2 linked regions of the Gemmatirosa kalamazoonensis genome follow. Each later gene encodes a partner of the first gene's protein in a complex. Links are inferred from orthologs where the notes say so. Each region holds a gene or a part of one and is shown in the gene's direction. Other genes may lie near its edges. The genes, in order: J421_RS20195 and dnaN.

Evidence for each region.
Region 2: the proteins of J421_RS20195 (region 1) and dnaN are in contact, whole or in part, in a solved structure (PDB 1OK7), measured with the Escherichia coli proteins. The link is inferred for Gemmatirosa kalamazoonensis from one-to-one orthologs.

What each region holds. Positions count from the first base shown.
Region 1 is NZ_CP007128.1:4,627,019-4,630,180, forward strand. What follows is about bases 1-2,848. They hold J421_RS20195 (DNA polymerase Y family protein), read left to right. Parts: upstream 1-736; coding sequence 737-1,960; downstream 1,961-2,848. Other genes in these bases: J421_RS20190 (alanine racemase), read left to right, coding at 1-633; J421_RS20200 (hypothetical protein), read left to right, coding at 2,070-2,300; J421_RS20205 (CPBP family intramembrane glutamic endopeptidase), read right to left, coding at 2,305-2,848. In the rest of the region: more of J421_RS20205, read right to left, coding at 2,849-3,090. UniProt on the Escherichia coli protein: Poorly processive, error-prone DNA polymerase involved in translesion repair and untargeted mutagenesis. Copies undamaged DNA at stalled replication forks, which arise in vivo from mismatched or misaligned primer ends.
Region 2 is NZ_CP007128.1:1,210,362-1,213,513, forward strand. Bases 44-2,881 are described here. They hold dnaN (DNA polymerase III subunit beta), read left to right. Parts: upstream 44-825; coding sequence 826-1,938; downstream 1,939-2,881. Other genes in these bases: dnaA (chromosomal replication initiator protein DnaA), read left to right, coding at 44-425; J421_RS05360 (P-loop NTPase family protein), read left to right, coding at 1,963-2,514; J421_RS05365 (sugar phosphate isomerase/epimerase family protein), read left to right, coding at 2,771-2,881. In the rest of the region: more of dnaA, read left to right, coding at 1-43; more of J421_RS05365, read left to right, coding at 2,882-3,152. UniProt on the Escherichia coli protein: Confers DNA tethering and processivity to DNA polymerases and other proteins. Acts as a clamp, forming a ring around DNA (a reaction catalyzed by the clamp-loading complex) which diffuses in an ATP-independent manner freely and bidirectionally along dsDNA.

The sequences.
Region 1 (3,162 bases):
ACGTTCTACCCCGGCCACGTGCGACAGAGCATCGGCGAGCAGGGCCCCGCCTTGGCCGACGTATCCGCGCAGCTCGACGCGACGCTCGGCGCCCTCGAGCGCGACGGGCTCACGCCGCGCATCGTGAGCGGCGGCTCGACGCCGGCCGCATGGCGCATGCACGAGGTGCCCGGCCTCACCGAGGTGCGCCCCGGCACGTACGTCTACAACGATCGCGTGACCGCGGCCGTCGGCGCGTGCGAGTGGGACGACTGCGCGCTGACCGTCGTCGCGACCGTCGTCAGCACGGCGGTTCCCGGTCAGGCCGTGATCGACGCCGGCGCCAAGGCGCTCGGCCGCGAGCCGATGGACCAGACGCGCGCCGGCGGCGGTGCCGCGCCCGGCTTCGGCGCGCTGCTCGACCGCCCCGAGGTCGTCGTGACGCGCATGAGCGAGGAGCACGGCATCCTCGACCTCTCGCGCACCGACTGGCAGCCGAAGGTCGGCGACACCGTGCGCGTGGTGCCTAACCACGTGTGCATCGTGGTGCACCTGAACGATCTGATCTACGGCGTGCGCAACGGCGTCGTGGAGACGCGCTGGCCGGTTGCCGCACGCGGGCGCGACGTGCCCGAGATGATTCCGGACTGGTAGGCCGTGGTGTCTCACGCGGAGACGCGGAGCACACGGAGAACTGCTAGACTGGTCGGTATGCTTGTCGTTCTCCGCGTGCTCCGCGTTTCCGCGTGAGACGATCATGACCCGTCGCATCCTCCACTACGACATCGACGCGTTCTTCACCCAGTGCGCGGCCGTCGAGTGGCCCGACACCGCGGGGAAGGCCGAGCTGCTCGTCGTCGGCGGCAGCGCGGAGTCGCGCGGTGTCGTGACGTCGGCGAGCTACGCCGCGCGCAAGTACGGCATCCGCGCCGGCATGGCGACGAGCACCGCGAAGCGACTGTGCCCGCAGGCCCTGTTCGTCCCCGTGCCGCGCGGCACGGTCGGCGAGAAGAGCCGCGCGGTGGTCGCGGTGATCCGCTCGCGTGCACCCGTCGTCGTGCCGACCGGCGTCGACGAGGGCTACGTCGATCTCACCGGCACCGAGAAGCTGCCCGGCTACGAGGACGCGGAGGCGTTCGCGCGGCGGCTGCGCGAGGCCGTGCGCGACGAGACGGGGATGACGCTCTCCATCGCCGTCGCGCCGAACAAGCTCGTCGCGAAGGTCGCCGTCGACTACGCGAAGCCGCACAAGGGCGGCGACGGCGTCATCGTCGTCGTGCCCGGCGAGGAGGCCGCGTTCATGGAGCGGCTCGCGCTGGGCGACCTTCCCGGCATCGGACCGAAGTTCGCCGAGAAGCTGGCGCACATCGGGCTGCGCACGGTGCGCGACGTGCTGCCGCTCGATCTGCAGGCGCTGACGACGATCCTCGGCGCCGACACGGCGCGCTGGCTGCACGACCGCGTGCGCGGGAAGGACGACTCGCCGGTCGAGGAACGCGACGAGGTGAAGTCGACCGGCCGCGAGGAGACATTCCCGCGCGACCTGCACGACGACGCGGAGCTGGAGCGCGAGCTGCTCGCGCTGTGCGAGCGCGTGGGCGCCGACCTGCGCGGCGAGCAGTTCCGCGCGCGCACCGTCACCGTGAAGATCAAGGACGGCGACTTCACGCGCCGCCAGGCGAGCCTCACGCTGCCGCGCGCGATCGAGAGCGACCGCGCGATCTGGGAGGTCGCGCGTCCCCTGCTCCACCGGCTGCGCCGCGCGCGGCGCGTCGGCGCGCGGCTGCTCGGCGTCACGCTGTCGCAGCTCGAGCACGCGTCGGCGCCGCAGCAGCTCGGATTGTTCGACGAGACCGTCGTCGCACCCGACGACGTCGTGGAGACCGAGAAGGACCGGCGCGTGTCGCAGACGGTCGACGCGATCCGCGCGAAGTTCGGGCGCGACGTGATCAAGCGCGCCGGCCGGCTGGACGAGAGCTGAGCCGCCCGCGGTGCGACCGGAGCGTTCGCCACTGGCGCGGCACGTGCGCCCCTTGGCCCTCGCCCGTCGGCCCTGGTAGTATTCCGCCTCACCCGCATTCCCGACTTCGATGGCGCACTCGCCGATCCTGCCGCCCAACCGCCACATCCCGTACAAGAAGGGTGGCTGGGGTGCCGCGCTCCTCACGCTCGCCGGCGTCGCGGCCCTGTTCCTGACGGCGTTCTACATCCACACGCGGACGTACCGCCACCCGCGCGACCTCATGATGCGAGAGGTATACGAGCAGCCGGGCAACGCGCACGAGGCCGCGCAGAGCACGCCGGCCCCCGAGCACCGGTGACGCGTCACCCGACGGTGAGCACCATCACGTCGTAGAGCGCGTGCGACCACGCGGTGATGCCGAACCCGCGGAGGACGTACAGCACGCTGAAGAACAGCCCGGCGAGCGCGCGGAACGTGAACGACGCGAGCGTGAACGCGTCGCCGTATGCGCCGATGTAGTGCGCCGCCGCGAACACCAGCGCCCCGACGCCCGACGCCACCGCGCCCGCGAGCGTCGGCCCGGCGCCGAGCACTCGGCGTAGCCCGAACGCGAGCGCGCCGACGAGCAGCACGCGGAACAGCAGCTCCTCGAACAGCCCCGCGCCGAGGGCGAGCATGAGCTTCGTCGGCCACCCCAGCGAGGCCATCGCACTGTCCGGCGCGGGCGCGATCGCGAGATGCGTGATGGCGAGATGCGGCTGGACCGCGTGCAGCAGCCGCGCCGTCGCCACGCCGATCACGAGCCCGCACACCACCGCGAGCACCGCCGACTCGGCGAGCATGAGCGCGAACACGTTGCGCTGCAGCCGCGCGCCCGAGCGTCGCATGTCCCACCCGGCGAGCCCCACGCAGCCGAGCACGACGAGCGCGACGACGACCATTCCGCCCCGCGGACCCGCGACGAGCGAGAACAGCGCGGCGAGCATCACCTCCGCGCCGTTGCGTACCTGCGCCGCATCCCCGTGCGACAGCAGCGCCGCCAGCCCCTCGTACGCCGCGAGCAGCGGCAGCGCGAAGAGCAGGCTGTAGCGCGGCGCGCGGCTGAGCCGCCAGTACGAGCTGGTTGTCGGGGCGAGGCGGGCGGGCATGGGCGAGGGCAGGAGGGCAGGAGGGCAGGAGGGCAGGAGAGGCGAAGGGAAAGCTCCTGCCCTCCTGCCCTC
Region 2 (3,152 bases), 3.4 Mb from region 1 along the record:
TGCGCGACAAGATCCGCTCGGAGGACGCGATCGGGATCGGGACTCGGGACTCGGGACTCGGGACTCGGGGGGGACTCGGGAGTCGGGTGTACACGGCGTCGCCGACGACGAAGTTCGCGCAGCACGCCGCGCTGTCGGTGATGACGATCCAGCAGATGGTGGCCGCGGAGTGGGGCGTGACGCCGGAGGGGCTGCAGTCGAAGACGCGCACGAAGACGCTGACGACGCCGCGGCAGGTGGCGATGCTGCTGTGCCGCGAGCTGCTCGGCCTCCAGCTCGTGGAGATCGGCAACGCGTTCGGCGGGCGCGACCACTCGACGGTGATCCACTCGCTGGAGCGCGCGGCGGAGATGATCGGCGAGGACGAGCGGTTCCGGGCGCGTGTGGAGAAGGTCCGCGGGATGTTGGAAACGCTGCGCACCTGACGGTCGTTCTCCACAGCACTCCGCGGATCTCCACGCGCGGCCGATCGGTGGGGGCGTCGGCGCCCGGGTTTCTCCCCGCGGCGGCGGTTCTCCACGCCGGAGTCCACACCGGTTCCCACGGCGGAAGTCGGTACGCCGACGGGAGTTCCGGGATCTGTCGACGAGTCCACAGACTCTACTGCTGTTGCTGGTCTTTCTATATCAAGAACAGCATTACAGCAGAACGACGTTGTCGACAGGATGAACGGGACGGACAGGATGGAAAGACGACGAAGCGCACTCTGTTGTTGGGGTCCATCCTGGCCGTCCGGCTCATCCTGTCCAAACCGCCCCGGCGGCGCTTAGTATTCGCCCCGGACGACCCCGGTCCTCCCCAGAAACCCGTCCTGTCCCAGTCTCGATGCGCTTCACGATCTCACGGGAGAAGTTGCAGGAAGGCCTCGGCGCCGTCGCGGCGAGCATCCCGGCCAAGACGACGCTCCCGGTGCTCTCCAACATCCTCCTCGAGACCACCGAGCGGGGGATCCGCCTGTCCGGGACGGACCTCGACATCGCCGTGAGCACGGAGGTGGCGGCCGACGTGGAGACGGCGGGCGCGATCACGATCCCGGCGAAGAAGCTGAGCGAGATCGCGCGCGAGCTGCCGCCGTCGCCGGTGAAGGTGGCGGCCGCCGGCGAGCAGCGGGTGACGCTCGAGTGCGGCCGGTCGCGGTTCAAGCTGTTAGGCCTGCCGAAGGACGAGTTTCCGGCGTTCCCCGGCGTGAAGTTCGATCAGAGCTGGCGGGTGAAGAGCGGCGAGCTGCAGCAGCTCATCACGCACACGGCGTTCGCGGTGAGCACGGAGGAGAGCCGCCCGATCCTGAACGGCGTGCTCTGGGAGCTGCGCCCGGATCGCATGCGCATGGTGGCGACGAACGGGCACCGGCTGGCGAAGATGGAGGTGCCGATCGCGTCGGCCGGCGCGCCGAGCGGCGATCTCATCGTGCCGCCGAAGGCGCTGGAGCAGATCCGCCGGCTCTTCCCCGCCGACGAGGACCTCGAGATCGCGCGCGGCGACAACCACCTCGGCTTCCGCTCGCCGCTGACGAGCGTGTTCACGCGCCTGATCGAGGGGCCGTATCCCCCGTACGAGCAGGTGATCCCGAAGGACAACGACAAGGTCGCCGTCGCGGACAAGGGATCGCTGACGTCGGCGCTGAAGCGCATGTCGGTGATCGCCTCGGACCAGACGCACCGCATCCGGCTGTCGTTCAACGCGGGGATGCTGAAGTTCTCGGTGCAGACGCCGGACCTCGGCGAGGCGCAGGACGAGCTGCCGATCCGCTACGATGGCGATCCGCTCGACATCGGGTTCAACGCGGCGTACCTGCTCGAGATCCTGCGCTACATGCCGTCGGAGGAAGTGAAGCTGACGTTCAAGGCGCCGGAGCGCGCGGCCACGGTGGAGCCGGAGGGGTGGGACAATCCGGCGAAGTATCTGTGCCTCGTGATGCCGCTGCGCCTGATGGACTGACGGTGCCCGCGCGTTAGGCGCGCGGTGAGCGCCACCTCCGCACCGGAGCCGCCCGCGATTCTGGTCGTCACCGGCGCGTCGGGTGCGGGCAAGTCGACGCTGGTCCGCGGCCTCGCCGCGCTCGGGCTGCGGGGGGTGGGCTGCTACGAGCTCGACACGATGGGCATCCCGTCCGAGGCGGAGATCGCTGCACGCTTCGGCGGCGGCGAGGGATTCCAGGCGTGGGCGCTCGACACGTGGATCGAGCGCCTCGCGCGCAACGACGACCGCGTCGCGGTGGCGGTGCTCGACGGGTCGGTGCGCCCGCGGGCGGCGCGGGACACGCTCGCGCGGCACGGGATCGTACGCGGGGCGGTGGTGCTCGTCGACTGCGCGTACGCCGAGCGTAACGCGCGCCTGCGGGGATCGCGCGGGCAGCCGGAGCTCGCCACGGCGCAGATGGACGCGTGGGCAGCGTACCTGCGCGGCCAGGCCGACGCGCTGGACGTGCCGGTGCTGGACACGACGGCCACGGAGCCCGCCGTCGGTGTCGCGGCGCTCGAAGGGCACGTCGCTCGTCTGCGCGACGCCGGCTGAGGAGTCGTTAGGCACTCACCTGCCGAGGTGCGATGCTTCACTCGAGAGCAGCCAGCAACTGGGTGGACCGCGGCGCGCCGCCGACGCCCGGCAGCGCTCGACGACGAGGTAGCCTTCTTCCGGGTGCGGATGCCGCGGTCGCTGCTGCTCGCCAAGGCGCTGGAGCATCACGCGCATCACCGGGGCAGGTGGCCGTCCACCTGCGATTGGCCGGCATCACGCCGCCTAGCCAGCGGCTGTTCTGAGGGTCGCACACATGTCCGCCTCCGACGCGAGCGGTCGAATCGGTCGACGGGAGTTCCTGACACGCTCGGCGTTAGGCGCCGCGGCGCTCGCGCTGCCGCGCGCGCCCGCTGCCGCGATGTTCGTATCGCTCCCGCCGTGGGCAGTGGCCCGCGGCGTCGTGTGGCCCGAGCAGGCCCGGCTCGCGGCGCGCGTCGGATACGCAGGCATCGACTGGGCGTTCGGACCGGCGAAGACCGCCGGCGTCGAGGCCACGCGGGCGCTGCTGGCCGAGCTGGCGATCGTGCCCACCATCACCAACCTGCCGATGCAGGGCACGCTCGGCCCCGACGAGGCGGCGTTCGCGGCGCAGCTACCGACGCTGGACCAGGACGCGGCGTTCTGCCGCGCGATCG